DNA from 2 places in the Shewanella sp. SP1S1-7 genome. Region 1 is predicted to be linked to the other one. Evidence: riboswitches for the same ligand, from Rfam matches in the RefSeq annotation. Region 1 holds a riboswitch; the other holds the start of a gene.
The links. Region 1 has a riboswitch for thiamine pyrophosphate ahead of thiC (phosphomethylpyrimidine synthase ThiC). Riboswitches for the same ligand answer to the same signal wherever they lie in the genome.

Region 1 (7,888 bases):
TAATTACTATGTCAGGCAATCACTCACTGCCTTAGGGCTAGGGCTTAAGTCGGAACATTTATTGGAAGAGAATCAACGTTTCTACGAAATCCTCCATGTCAGTACAATAGCGGCTCCAAATGGTCTGCCTATCAGTGCTACGGGGTCGTTAATGTGGCTGACGTTAGATGAAACAAGTTTGCCGCGAGCGCAGCGTTATCTGTCGCAGGTGATTGGTCATTACCTACGCATGCCCACGCATAAGCAAACACCAGAGATTATTGATGCCTATCAGCAGCAATTGGCCCAGCTCTTAAGTGAGCATAGTGAGTTTGAATGCTCTTGAGCATTTTTCCGCTTGGACATTACGATGGGCACCAAAGATGAGCAACTACGATGAGAATCAGGCGAAATAAAGGATACATCGCGATCTCGTTGTTAATATCATGGGTAAAACGATTTTAGCTTAAGCCGTTAATAATCAAGAGTCTAATCGCTAAAACCTATCAATCACTCGGACGGGACTGAGTGTGATTATTGCCTCTGCTACAGTTTTTGATCTGCATTTGGCACATTTTCGTTTATGCTGCGACTCCTTTTCGGCAAATGGCTAAGACTATGCGTTTATTGAGAACCACCCAAGATCCAGCGGTTAACCTACAGACGGCACGCGTTTTTTATCGCAGAGCTGCCCGCGCGATTGTGTTATCGGGTGAAGACATTTTGCTGCTGTATACTCAAAAATACCGCGACTACAGCTTACCCGGCGGCGGAATTGACGACGGCGAGAGCCTCGAAGACGGGCTGATCCGTGAGCTACAGGAAGAAACCGGCGCCCTAGACATTCAAGTGTTAGCCCCCTTTGGTCGTTACGAAGAGTTTCGTCCTTGGTACCGTGAAGGGGCGAACGTAGTGCACATGGAGTCATTTTGTTATGTGTGCCGTATCGACACCGCACTGGGCGAGCGTGGTTTAGGTGAGACTCGATTAGAAGCCCATGAGATAAAAAATGGCATGCGGCCTGAATGGCTCAATATTCATCAAGCCATCGCTCATAATGAAGATATTCAGCGCAATCATCCCCATAAAGGCCAATCAATAGAGCGTGAAACTTTTCTGCTAAAAAAGATAGTGTTGGAGTGTTTGTAAGTTTTATAGCTTTAAAATCATATCATTAATCTATGATTTTATTTCACACATAACTGAGTGAGCAGGGTTTGGTTAGCGATTAAACGTCGTTATTTCAACCTGATCTTTTAAGCGGATTCACTTCGGTCTTCTGTATGATTAAGTTGATGAACAAGGCTATTTCTCATTCTTTTGCCGCAGCAAGGAAGGCAATGAAGATTATTTTATTGACCCACGAACGCGAGTTAACCCGCAAAACAAATACCGGCCAACTCGCGTTAGCCGCATTCCCTGAAGAGGTGAAAAGCATCGTCTGGTCGAGAACTACACCTGATAACGATTTAGTGGCTATGCTGGCATCGCAGCAGGCTAAATTGTTGTTTCCTGCAAGTGATACTGAGCCCGCTGTGCCCATTGATCATAATGCCTTAGATACGGATTTAGCTGAGCCAGCACTCTCGAACGCACAAATGTTGTTAGCGCCTGCGCAATCTACAGTGATAGCAGAACAGCGAATGCCGAGCCAAGTGGTGATTTTAGATGCGACCTGGCAGGAGGCACGTAAGATGCTGCGCCAGAGCCCCTATCTTAAAACGGCTGCACGAGTCAGTTTGCCGCCACTTATGCCTGAATCCGCCTTTATATTGCGGCGTAATCAGCAAGAAGGGGGCTTGTGCACTGCAGAATGTATTATTGCGCTTTGGCGCCAGTGTGGTAGAGCAGAACAAGCGACGCTATTAGCGTCGCTATTTACTGAATTGAATAGCCGTACTTGATTGCGATGTTTGAGAGAGCGTTCGAGGAAGTGCTTGAATAGATAATTAACGACTTTTAGCTTTGACCCACAGATAAATCACCGTCAGTTAAATCATAGCCATTTAAAGAACAGTCAGATAAATACACAGAAAGTGACTCATGGCACCGCCAAGCACGAACAAATGCCAAATGGCATGGTTAAATGGAATGCGTTTCCCGACGTAGAACACCACACCTAAAGTGTAAAATAATCCACCTAAGATCAATAGATTAAAACCTAACTCCGACATGGCCGCCGTTAAATCGCCCATCACAGTGACACATAGCCAACCCATGGCGAGATACAAGACTAAGCTTAACTTTTTGAATTTGTGAATAAATAGCGTCTTAAATAGGATCCCACCAATCGCAAGCGACCAAATCGCCGTTAAAATCACTATCGATTGCGTCCCCTGTAGGCTTATCAGCATCAAAGGTGTGTAAGTTCCTGCAATCAAGCAGTAAATTGCGCAGTGATCGGCGATCTTAAGTTTATGTTTCCAGCCTGAATGGCTAACGCTGTGGTATAAGGTCGAGCATAGAAAAAGCACTATGATGCTCGCACCATAAATGGCAACGCCTGTTAGTTGAATTGGCGTTAGATGATCTTGCCCTTTGAGTAACATCAGTACCAATGCCACTATGCCTGCTATGACGCCTAAGCCATGGGATACGCTATTAGCGATCTCTTCTTTAATACTATAAGGCCCAGAATTAGCAGGGATTTTAGCTGGGTTTTGTTGTTCGATAACACTTTGACTCGACATGGTAGATACACACTCGCAAACGATAATGACTAAGTCTATCAGTTAGGAAAATAAATCACCATATTTAAGCGCACACTTGTAAGCTTAAATTTCGTGATTGGCTTCTATTGTTTTCACCTTTTATCTTTTTTACGCCGTCTTGCATTCCCGTCAGCGTATCGCATTGATGATGTTATCCGCTTCAAGACGTAAGAGTTAACAAGCCATTTCCCATCAATTTAGCGCGATTGTGATCTCAATTCCCAGCCTTATTTGTCTCGACTGACAAGTGTCTTACTAAGCATTAGCGTAAGCACTGCGCTTGTAACGTGTTGCATTCGCGTTGAACTTTACCCTGTTTGCCTCCTCTAATCTGCGTTGAGTACTCGCAAGTAAATGCAATCATTGGATAATTCTCTTTCAATATTCAGCAACTCGATATTGGATTGATATTGGATTTGAGTGTAATTGTTCCACGTTAAGCATCATCGAAATCAATTGAGACTACACAAAACCTAAGGATGGATTTTGCCTTTTCAACGTCAACCCAAAGCCGTGCCTTTATTGACAGTATCTCCTACAGCAATAGCGATTGGAGATGATACTGATAGTGCTTTGCTTTTTTCGGTCACATCGCCAGAAGGCGAGACTTTTATTGCATTTGATCATCACTTCGTTGATCTGGATACTGCACAAACGCCTGTTTTTACCACTGCTGCCGAGCCGTCAGCGTTCAATCGCGGTGCAGGCCTTTTAGTCACTGAGCATGACATCAAAGGCATCGCTCAAGTTAAAACCCGAGATTTGGTACTGCAAGAAATCCATACTGAACATCAAGATCAAGATAAATTGGTTTCTGAATCTGAATCCAAACTTGAACTGTCTAGGACAATACAAACCCGTGCTCAAGGATTGGGGTTACGTACTCGTCAGCCATATTTCAAAGGATTAAGCCTGCTATTTTTTGTGCTCTTAGTGCATACGTGTTTATTTTTACTTATCTGCATTTTGTGGCGCCCACAGTTAAATCCCTTTGGATTAACGGAAACGGAAAGTCGGGGCCCTAAAGTGACGGCGCTTAAAGCTTACTTTATTTATGCTCCCGCGGTAGAGAAGGCTGAAAGCGCTGCGCTAGAAACAGAGAGCAAGGCCGTGGATAAGACTGAGATGACAAGTTCTGTTACGCCTACAACTGTTCCCACGCCTCAAACTCAAGTTAAGCCTCTGCCAATACTTGAAAAGGTCATGCCTGAAAAAGTAGATCAGGGAAAAGTGAAGCCAGATACGGTTAAACCGGACATCACTCAATCGAGCCAATCTCAATCAAGTGCCCAAAGTGAAGTACAGTCCGCGGAAGTGACGGCAAAAAAACCAACTAATACGCTTGATACCACAGAAATAAAGCCGCAGCTTGGCGCTAAGAGCTCGCCCGCAGCAGAAGGTGAGAGCACAATAGCGACAAGCTCAAGCATGAGTTTATTCACCCAGCAATATTTTGAACGTCAGCGCGAGCAAGCGCTCGATGATCTCGTCATTGAACAGGCCGATAAATTCACCCGGAAATCGAATATGAGTGAAATGAGCCCTGAGATGGAAGTGTTATTTGTCCCTAACGCCGATGATTTCGGTGGCACAACGAGCCTAGATTTACCCTTAGATCCAAATCGTATTGTGCGTAAAGGGGATACTTGTTATCGCGTGGTACAAGTCGGCACTCAAGTTAATCCTTACGCCGAAAATTTAGGTTTCCCATTTGACTGCAGTGGCAAAAAAATCAATCAAGCTATTGATGATGCCATTCAATCTCGATTAAACAAAATGATGCTCAAACCCCATAAATAGTGACTTTCTTTTATGATTTATTTTCACGCCAATTATAAATTTTTTAGTTTTACTTAATTTTTTTCAATTAAAAACAATAGATTGTGAGTCTTTATTTTGGATTGGTAGTTAAGGTTTTTAATTACTTTTTTCCTTGTTTGTTGCTGCCGCTTCTGTCTATACTGCGCACTCATCTTGTCGGAGTGCCTCTTGGCTGAGACCGTTTATTCGGGATCCGTTGAACCTGATCAGGTTAAAACCTGCGAAGGAAACAAGCGTAATAACACACATTAAATCGCCAAAATAGACGGCTTGAACACCTGTTTACTCAGCAGAGTTTTAAGCCTTAATGTTTAGATTTAATTGTTATTGAGCAGGGTAACTCAATTTTTGAAGCCAGTGTTGGCCACAAAAATTGATTGCCATGTCCAGCTATCAACAACTCAATTCTCCAGACAAGCAACTCCATTTTTTAACGTGAGATTGCTTATGTCCAGTTCAAACCAAAACCCAGCTGTAGCTGCCAATGCAATAGAAATCACAGCGCCAGAGTCGACAATCCCTAATAAATCGACAGTGCCTAATAAATCGACTGAGTCTAGTCAATCAATCGTGCCTAAGGCGCCGAGTCGCCGCGAAACCCGCGCGCAGGCCCAAGCCTTTATCGATACGTTAGCGCCGCTGCAACATCCTAATTCACAAAAGATTTATCTCGAAGGTTCCAGTGTCGATATACGCGTTGGCATGCGGCAAATCCTGCAGACTGACATCCTTGTCGGCGGTACAGATGATGCGCCTATCATGGAAAAAAATCCGCCAATTCGCGTGTACGATTGCGCCGGACCTTATTCCGATCCTGAGGCCGACATCAATGTGCGTCTAGGCCTTGGTAAATTAAGACAAAACTGGATTCTAGCCCGCAACGATACAGAGCAATTACCCTGCGCGACCTCAGACTTTACCCAACAAAGACTCGCTGACGACGGTTTAGACCATCTACGTTTTGAGGCTGGCTCGAGTGCCATTGTCCGCCCACGTAGAGCGCTGCAGGGCAAACGAGTCAGCCAATTACACTATGCCCGTCAAGGGATTATCACGCCCGAAATGGAATATGTGGCGATCCGCGAGAACATGGCACTTGCCGAAGTACAGGATGAAATCCTCAATCGTAAAGCCAAGGGCGAAGCTTTTGGTGCCTTAGTCGGCGAACCGATTACCGCAGAATTTGTCCGCGCCGAAGTTGCCCGTGGCCGCGCGATTATTCCGCTGAATATTAACCATCCCGAAGCCGAACCTATGATCATAGGGCGTAACTTTCTGGTGAAAGTGAACGCCAATATTGGTAATTCTGCGGTGACGTCATCCATCGAGGAAGAAGTGGAAAAGCTCGTCTGGTCAACCCGTTGGGGGGCAGATACTGTCATGGATTTATCCACGGGGCGTTATATCCACGAGACCCGCGAGTGGATCATCCGTAACTCGCCAGTGCCCATTGGCACAGTGCCGATTTATCAAGCGCTGGAGAAAGTGAACGGCGTGGCAGAGGATTTAACCTGGGAAGTGTTCCGCGATACCTTGATTGAACAAGCTGAGCAAGGTGTTGATTACTTTACTATTCATGCTGGTGTGCTGCTGCGTTACGTGCCGATGACGGCTAAACGCGTTACTGGGATCGTTTCCCGCGGCGGTTCAATTATGGCCAAATGGTGCCTGAGTCACCACAAGGAAAACTTCCTCTACAGCCATTTTCGTGAGATCTGTGAGCTTTGCGTTGCCTACGATGTATCCCTGTCTTTAGGTGATGGTATGCGTCCAGGCTCGATTGCCGACGCTAATGATGCTGCCCAGTTTGCAGAGCTTGAAACCTTAGGTGAGCTAGTCAAAATCGCGTGGGAATACGATGTACAAACCATTATCGAAGGGCCGGGACATATCCCGATGCAGCTCATTAAAGAGAACATGGACAAGCAGTTAGCTCACTGCGATGAGGCGCCGTTTTACACGCTTGGCCCGCAAATCACTGATATCGCACCTGGGTATGATCATTTCACCTCCGGCATAGGCGCGGCCATGATTGCTTGGTACGGCTGTGCTATGTTGTGTTATGTCACGCCAAAAGAACATTTAGGATTACCGAATAAACAAGATGTTAAGCAAGGTTTGATTGCTTATAAGATTGCTGCCCACGCCGCCGATGTGGCGAAAGGTCATCCGAGTGCGCAAATTCGTGATAATGCGCTGGCAAAGGCGCGGTTTGAATTCCGCTGGGAAGATCAATATAACTTAGGACTAGATCCTGAAACAGCGCGTGCTTATCACGATGAATCTTTACCGCAGGAATCCGCTAAAGTCGCGCATTTTTGCTCTATGTGCGGCCCTAAATTTTGTTCGATGAAAATCACCCAAGATGTGCGCGCCTATGCCGCTGGCTTAGAGGCGGCACAAGCGAAGGCGGATCAAGTTGAAGCGGCAGCCCAAGCCATGCAAGTCACAATCAAGACGCCGCAGGAGTTGGAAGCGGCTATGGCGCTAAAATCGGCACAATTTGCTGCCTCGGGAGCCGAGATCTATCACGTCAAAGACAAGCTTGTCGCCGAAGCTGAGGAAGCCTAATTATGCAGGGTATTCATGGGGGGAAATTGCCCATGAATACCGAGCGTCCCGCGTTTGTTTGGACCATAGCCGGTTCAGACAGTGGCGGCGGTGCCGGTATTCAGGCGGACTTAGCGACAATTCAAGATTTGGGCTGTCACGGTTGCAGTGTGGTCACCACAGTGACGGCGCAAAGTTCTGTGGCGGTCACTTTAGTCGAGCCCGTATCAGCGGCGATGTTAATGGCTCAGCTGACGACTTTACTTTCCGACTTGCCACCCAAAGCAATTAAAATCGGCTTACTGGCAGATCAAACTCAAGTGGCATTGCTGGCAGATTGGATCGCTAGTTTTAAAATCCACTATCCATCAGTGCCTGTGATTGTCGATCCTGTGATGGTCGCCAGTTGTGGCGATGCATTAGCAGTAGATAACTGTCAGGATATAAAAAGTGCGGCCAAATCAGCCTTAGATTTTAAGCCTTTCAAAGGTTTAATCGAACTTATCACGCCCAATGTGCTTGAACTTGGGCGGTTAACTCACAGTGATGTTTCAACGAAAGCGCAATTCGCTGCCGCGGCACTGGCTTTATCCCAGAGCCTTGATTGCAGTGTGCTCGCTAAAGGTGGCGATGTGAGCTTTGGTTGCACTGACATTCTTGCTGATACTCATGCTCAAACTCACGCTAGCACTTATGCTCAAACTCAGGCTAATGTTCATGTTATCGCTCTTGATAGCAACGGCTGGGACCTTGCGCTTGCCGAGGATTATCTAGTTTGTCGTCAAGTGCGCGCGAGCTCTGAGCTGCATCAAAATGGGCGTTTCTGG
Region 2 (7,888 bases), on a different contig from region 1:
TCAATGGCTTCTTGATTAAGCTCGGTGAGATCTTGAATGAGTCCGCCCAACTTTTTATAAAAGTGCTTCGACTGCTTATCCGATAGGCTCGCGTTCATCGCCAGCAGTAAGGTTCCAAATGCCTCAGTATTTTTACGCAAAAACACTTTATGTTGTTCAGACTTAAGCTCATCGGGCTGCGTCATTAGCAAGGTCAAACGCTCGGTTAATAGCGCTTTATCGGCGCGCTGGCCAAGGGCGACCTCAAACTGACGTAACCATTCGTGGCGATACTCGAGCCACATATCTAAGGTGGATAAACGCTGTTGATTATACTGATGAATAAGCTCTTTTTGTTCAGCACTCACGCTGCCAAGCCAGTCATCAAATTGCTCTTGAAGGTTTTCATCGGCCTCTTTTTGTAACTGCGTTGGGGTTTTGCCGGCAAACTCTTTGACAAGCTCCTGCTCATCTTCCCGTAATTTGGCGAGGATTTGCTTCACCTGTGCATCGGACAAGGACATTATGATGGGCAGTAATTCTGGCAAGGCAAACTCAAACAAACGAAACCAATGCCGCTTAGCAATCTCCACATGCTCGGCCCATAACACTGGCGTTAAGGTATTGGTTTTGATGAGGCTTTCAACTTCGGTTAGTTGCACCACATAGTGGGACAATTCTTTGGATTGGTGCCACAGGACAAATTTTTCAATGAGGGCATCGAATGCCTTTTGCTGTGATTTATCTAAAGTAACGTAATCCTCTTGCTCCCAACCGATGGCCCAATCGAGGAAATGGTAACTGAATTTAGTGGAACAGGCGCTTAAGCCTAAGAGACACACAAGTAGCATCACGCCTTTTTTCATTCTGAATCATCCATCCTAGAACTGTTGCTAATATGACGCTTGAGCCTATATAAAGTTGCCTCTTATATCAAACAAGTTTGTCTAATAAAGGTTTTCAATATGTTAATACTTTGCCTGTTTTATGATTCCAATCGGGCAGCCATCCTCATGATGCTTGGGTGATGAGCGGCCAAAAACAATCAAACCATGCGAGATAGTCGGCGCTACGACTGGGCTCCGTTTGCGCCGCCATCAATAATGCCCAGTAACAGGCAAATACCCAGTACATGTCAATGGCGGCAGGCACGGCCGCTACGGCGTTAACTGAGACATAAGGGTGTTCACTCAGATACTGCGTCACTAACTCGTTTTGCTGGGCAGGCGTTAACGCATGGGTCGCTAACACTACGGCTAACTCACACAGGGGATGCGACGCCGTCGCATACTCAAAATCGATACAATACAAACGATTATTTTTGAGTAGCAAGTTGTGGGGATTAAGATCGCGATGACAAAACTGCGGTTTAATTAAACAAGCCGCTAAGTTATCGCACCAATCTTTGATGGCGACTTGGATGTTAAGCAGTTTAGCCACACGCTCATTCCAATTGTGCGTTGTGGAAAGAGATGCCTGATAGGCAAGCATCTGCTGGTGATATTCCTGCCATTGTTCAGTGATACTAATGGCATAAGGACCTGTGGGCAGTTCCCGCAATTGCAGCAATAATTCCAGCAGTAAGCGCGCAGCTGAGTTGGGATGCTTATCTTGCTGTATTGGCATCAACCTAGGCTCAGGACTTAAACAAGCTTGTGGTGAAGAGCCGTGATGTAAAATGCCCAAAGACGACTGCCCCAGCACAAAATCAGCGGCACTGGTTTGGCGCTCTAATGCTGGCCAATGGATGAAGCGTTTACGTTGAAAGCATTGGCTATCAATCACATTGTGTTCAATTGCCGCACACTCTGCTGCGCTCGCTACTGCACTTTCGATAAAGTCACTCTCAATAAAGTCACCCTCGATAAAGTCGCTCTCAATAAGATCACTTTCAATAAAATCACTGAGGTAATAGCGCTCATCTTCACTCACCCACAGCAGTTCAGGGGCAAGTTTAGCTTGGGCGAGTTGTTGCCAGTAAAAACGCTCCTGCTCGCGGGTGCAAAAACTGTCCGCCGCATCGGCATTGACCCGCAGCACATAACACCCTGTTGGCGTAGTGACCTTATAATTATGATTACTCAAGCCGCCCGAAAGCTCGCAAATACTCTGCACTTGCTCAAGCCCAGCTCGTTTGAGTATGGGCAAGAGTGTATTGAATGATTCGCCCGCTGAGTATGGCTTAGCAGCATTGACATCGAGCATTAACTGAGTAACTTCAAGGCATTGGCCTCACGGGCATCGGCTAACGCAGTGCGCCACAGGAAATACCCTACAACTGCAAGCCCTACATAGAGTACGAATAATAACGAGGTCAGCATCAAGCCTTTACTGAGATAAAGGTAAATAGACACTATGTCGATAACGACCCAATAGAGCCAATTCTCAAGTACTTTCTTCGCCACTAAATAGGTCGTCATCACAGCAAAACAGGTCGTGGCCGCATCTAAATAGGGGAACGCGGCTTGGGTATACATCGCCATGCCGTGCCCGACAAAAAGCGAAATAACGCCTGTCACCGCGATCAACTTCAAGTGGGTTTTCAACGACCAAGTGGTCACTTTGACCCCTTGATGTTTATCGCCGCCTTGGGTCCAGAGCCAATATCCATAGAGCGCCATCGCCATATAATAGATATTCAGCACTGACTCCATCAGTAGCGACACCTTCCAAAACAACACAGTGTAAATGGCGGTACTGGCAAAGGCCGCCGCCCAGCACCAGACGCTCGCCTTCATTGCCAGCAGTAGATATGCCATGGCCAGCAATACCGCTAAGGCTTCCCATGCGGTCATCACATGGACTTCACCAAAGGCCGCATTCATACTCTCGACCAAGGTTAACCATAAATCTGTCATTGTGTTGTTCTCACTGCCTATTTGTCGCGTATATGACGCTAAAACATTATTCGCTGTGGGCTAAATTCAGCTCACCACCGATAAACTTACACACAAATACTGCCTTGCCCCACTTCTCATGGGCGGCTTGCATCTCGGTCGCCAGCATAGTCATCACATCTAAATAATCACCGCACACTTGGGTTGCCATCGCATTGGTCACGCGCTCGATATTAGGATAGCTATCCACGCGACCAATGAACCACTTAATCGGATCGAGGTAGTTCTCATTGAAGGGATACATGCTAATTTCTGCGGTCAGTTTCATCTTAATTCCTTAAATTTGAGAGAAACTATAGCCCTTACACCGGACTACAGCTTAGTCATAAGTTAACTCAAATGGCTCATAGTGACCTGAGTCATTATATGAGCTTTTACATGAACTTAACGTTAAAGGTGACGCCAATCTGACGCGGATCACCGTAACGAATATATTGCTTTTCTGCCCAGCCATTATCAGGCTCGTTACCGAAGTAGAAACCGCGCACACCGTATTCTTCATTGAACAAATTACGGCCCCATAAATAAGCCGACCATGCACTCGCCTCATAACCCACGCGGGCATTGACGATAGTGTAGGGTTCAGAACGGGATTCATTGCTGTCTGAATAGTAAAACTCGCTCTTACCGCTTAAGTTTAGGTTAGCAAACCAACCCGAATTGGCACGATAAGTCCCACCAAGGCTGTAGGTAAAGTGTGGTGAATGGGCCAGATCACGGCCAGTTAAATCCACCTCAGTGCCATATTTGTCCTGATACTGATAATCGCCGTAGGCGGTTTCTAACCAACCTAAGCTTGAGTAAATTTGTAGATTATCCGTGGCATACCAGGTCGCATCTAACTCAGCACCATAGTTATTCGAACTGCCTGCGTTTTCGGTGAACAAAATAAAACGCTGTGGTTTATCAGGGTCTTGCTGGGATGCCGCCACCTGTTGATCTTGTCTGTCCATATAGAACAGCGCCAGATTAGTATCGATAAGCCCTGCGAGCCAATGGGATTTAAGGCCAATTTCATAGTTATAAAGCGTCTCAGTACTGAACTCTTTTTTATCGTTCAGTTCGACAGGCAAAGTCATATTAAAACCGCCCGCCTTGTAACCGCGCGCGACACGGACATATGCGTTGTGTGAGTCATTCAGCACTTTACTCACTGCAATATGCCCACCCCACATGGTTTCGCTCGGGTCGAAATTATCGTTATTCGTATCTGAGTAATGGCTATTGCGGCGCTCTAAACGTAAACCAACAGATAAGGCATAATCTGAGCCCAGATCCGTATCGAGCTGACCAAACAAGGCATAGTTCGTCGCTTCATACTCAGAGTCTAAGACTTCATCCGGCCAAGTATTGTATTCAGAATACAATTGGTTATCTTCTTTCAGATTCATGCCGTACACACCAAGCAACCAATCTGTGCTGTCCGCAAAGATTCGGCCCTGCTCGTTAGAACTTAAGCGAAACTCTTGCGACACGGTTTTACGTTGGCCAGTTTTATCCCAAAAATAATCATATTGGCACGGCGCCAGATTGCCATCGTCATCACTGCATTGCTTAGAAGCCCAATACTCTGGGTTCGACCAATCGCCATCGTAACTGTAATGGTGATCGGTATTCGCAAAGGACGTTAACGAGGTTAGCTCAAAGGTTGCGGCGCCGGAATAGGTCGCTTTAAAACCCGCGCCTGTGGTGCGCTGGCTATCGACACCCGGTTGATCCGATGTCGTCTGGGTCGGTGAATTGGTTAAACTCCACACATCATAACCATTATCAAAATCGGCGTGCAGCACAGTTAAATCAAACTGCAAATCGTCAGTCGCATACCAGCGCAGCTTAGCGCGACCGCTGAACTCATCGCGGCCATTGGTATCGTCACGGCCTAAATAGAGGTTGTCGTGGTAGCCATTTTGTTGATGTTGCTGCAGTGACACACGATAAAGCAGCTTGCCAGAATCCGTTAATGGGCCTGAACTGAAACCGCTAAACGTGCGTAAATCATCATCGCCTAACGAGACTTCGCCGCCATGTTCAAACACATCGGTGGGATCGTTACTTTTCAGATAAATCAGTCCCGCTAAAGCATTGGCGCCATAACGTGTGCCCTGTGGTCCACGCAGCACTTCGACTTGCTGTAGATCGTACATGCTCGACACCATGCCAATACCGGATAAATCGATATCATCAATGATGTAACCCACAGAAGAATTAGGCGCACCTTGGTATTGCTCTTGCTCACCTACACCGCGAATTTGAAAATATTTTGGCCGCGAACTTCCACCTGACCAGTTAAAGTTAGCAATAGAATTAAGCACATCCTCGAAATGCTGCGCGCTTTCATCTTGAATTTTTTGACTGTCGATAACGGTAATACTTGAAGGCATTTTTTCTAAGCTTGAACTGCGAAAATCCGCCGTCACTACCATGACTTCCATCTCAGTGCTGGGATCGGGTTTATCGATAGCGTCGGTTTGTGCAAATGCAGCAGTGCTCAGCGCGGCAGCAATGGCTAATGCCAGTGGCGCTCGGGTTAAAAACGGGGAATGACGGTTTGACGTTTTACGGTTTGACATAGGACCTCAAATATAATGTTTGAGATCCGGCAACGAATAAGCGATTCAGAAGTGTGCTGTTAATTGGCCCATTCCTACGCCGGTATTAGCCGGATCAGGTTCTAAGGGTTCGTCAGCTGACATCTCAGTTTGCAGTAATCAACGTAAATTCATTCGCTGCAAACACCCCTTGGCGGCGCCTAGTATACATGACGGAAATAAAAAGTGGGCACTCTTATCTCTGCGATTCAATTAAATGTCGCGAAAACCACGGCCCTTCAGTTCGTATGATGAAAATATCTTTAGTAGCCGCCTAAATCCTTTCGTCCATTTGACCGCCTATCATGATAATGCTATAGAAGGTCGCAATTTCGAAAACAGTAAGAGGATCATAGTCGATGCAGCTAAAACCTTTATCGAAAGGACGTTATAGCCAGCGATGGGAGCAAGACTATCCACTTATTGAAGCGGTTGTACTTAGCTGTATCAGCGAAATAAAAATGCTCAAAAAAGGCGCTCACCTCATGACGCAGGGGGAAGCGATGGCATCACTTGTATTGGTGAAGCAAGGTCGCGTATCACTCGGCCATACCGCGAGAAATGGTCGGTGTTTTCAATTAGGTACTATTGATTGTGATTCACAGCTGTTTGGCGAAATGGAGTTCTTCACCCAGTACCACTGTCAACTAGACATTATTGCCAGTGAACCCTTAGAAATCACGTTGATTAGCGCTGAAAAACTGCAACATTACCTCGGTCAACACCCTCAACTCGCGCTATTTTTCGCTAGTGCAATTGCGATTGACTACCAAGACACAGTGGATATTTTTACTCGGCGACTGCTCTATCCCATCAGTTATAACGTGGCATTTGATATTTACCATGAATACTTAAATGACTTGCCCGTAGATGGCTTTAGTAAACGCTATTTAGAGGCTGAACGATTTGGTACTACCGACCGAGTCTACCGTCGGGCACTACAAAATCTTGAGGAACGAGGCTTAATTGAGCGGAAAAAAGATGGCATTCGGATTTGTGATCTCAACGCACTCAAGAAATTTGTTGAAGCAGGCATATAATCGCTTTCAGCATAACCCACACTCGACTTAATTTAACAACCGAGTGTGGGATGGATGCACAGGTAAATTAACTTACCGATGGCGAGTGTTGTTCCATAGCCGATTTCATCCGACTTGAAACGATCAATAACATAAATATCGCTGCGTAAAGCAAAGGAATCACATACATCACTGTTTGTAATCCGATAATACGTTCAAAGAAAGAACTGATGGCTGGGCTAAACATCGCCCCTGCACTTCCGCTAATAAGAATATATGACACATTTTTGCTGCTGGCTTTTTTTACAAAAGACACGCCATAAGCAATAAATGCATTATAAAGCGCGGCACACACAAAACCGTAACCATAGGTTAAATAAGCTATCCAATTAAGATTATTGGTACTGACAATGGCAGAGGTGAGCACCATAGCTAAAGCAATAATACCAACTAAGAAATGGTGAATTTTTACACGAGTCACAATCACAGTCGAAATTAGGGCACCAATTAGCGCAGCGGACCAATACTGGGTAATAATATTACCCGCCTCTTCAAACGGAATATCAAATTTTTGTTTTACAAATAAAGGTGCCCAAGTTAAAAATGTATATAATGCGAGCATCCCTAAAAATAATCCAATACCCCCGCTAATAATTCCAAAATTCCACTCAGATTGTTGCTTATCTTCTGTTGAAGAAGACTGCTCACATATAGAAAAATTAGTGAATAATGTAATAATGACGGTACCTAACGCGACCAAACCTACAGCTAAATAGCTATAACTCCATGATAGTGAGCTTGTTAATGCATAAGTTGTTATCAATGGAAAAATAACACCTGCAATATTAAAAGTCGCATCCTGCACTACTAACATTGTGCTTTGTAATTTCTCTTGCCACACAGACACCACAATCGTACCAGCAATACATAGACCGATACCGCCACAAAAACCAATCAAGGTCATTGCCACCATCACAACTTGTAGGGAATTGGTTAGATGTAAAGCCAGAGCAGAAAGAGCAACCAGACTGTAACTTATCAAGGTCATTCTTTTGATACCCATTTTTTCAATAAAGAAAAATGCTGCAATCGTCCCCGCGAGTGCACCACCATTGAGCAATGAAAAGATTGATGCAACTTCGTTAACATTAGCAGCAAATTTCTCAGCTATGGGTTCAATCAACATCCCAAATTGGGTCGCAAAGCCCGCCATAATAAAATTGGCGAGAAAACTGATGGCTGTTAAAGTAATTTTATTATTCATTATGTCATTCCATAAGTGAAATGCTAAGGGTTCAAAGGATGGCTTTAAACCTAATTGAGGGCGGTTTCTAACGCGAGCTCGATCATATTATTAAAAGAGAGTTGGCGTTCTTCGGCCGTTGTTTCTTCACCGGTTAAACAA

Region 2: another riboswitch for thiamine pyrophosphate. It lies ahead of Q4Q49_RS20785 (TonB-dependent receptor domain-containing protein); the one in region 1 lies ahead of thiC (phosphomethylpyrimidine synthase ThiC).

What each region holds. Positions count from the first base shown of each region.
Region 1 is NZ_JAUOEU010000001.1:286,064-293,951, reverse strand. It holds gene Q4Q49_RS01260 (tRNA (adenine(22)-N(1))-methyltransferase TrmK) at 1-325, shown strand, start outside; gene Q4Q49_RS01255 (NUDIX hydrolase) at 598-1,128, shown strand; gene Q4Q49_RS01250 (tRNA-uridine aminocarboxypropyltransferase) at 1,275-1,883, shown strand; gene trhA (PAQR family membrane homeostasis protein TrhA) at 1,986-2,669, opposite strand; gene Q4Q49_RS01240 (hypothetical protein) at 3,177-4,490, shown strand; TPP riboswitch at 4,659-4,757, shown strand; gene thiC (phosphomethylpyrimidine synthase ThiC) at 4,959-7,082, shown strand; gene Q4Q49_RS01230 (bifunctional hydroxymethylpyrimidine kinase/phosphomethylpyrimidine kinase) at 7,085-7,888, shown strand, end outside.
Region 2 is NZ_JAUOEU010000043.1:6,864-14,751, reverse strand. It holds gene Q4Q49_RS20805 (DUF6279 family lipoprotein) at 1-845, opposite strand, end outside; gene Q4Q49_RS20800 (aminoglycoside phosphotransferase family protein) at 991-2,184, opposite strand; gene pnuC (nicotinamide riboside transporter PnuC) at 2,184-2,837, opposite strand; gene Q4Q49_RS20790 (hypothetical protein) at 2,884-3,144, opposite strand; gene Q4Q49_RS20785 (TonB-dependent receptor domain-containing protein) at 3,251-5,446, opposite strand; TPP riboswitch at 5,501-5,626, opposite strand; gene Q4Q49_RS20780 (Crp/Fnr family transcriptional regulator) at 5,824-6,504, shown strand; gene tsgA (MFS transporter TsgA) at 6,572-7,747, opposite strand; gene deoD (purine-nucleoside phosphorylase) at 7,798-7,888, opposite strand, start outside.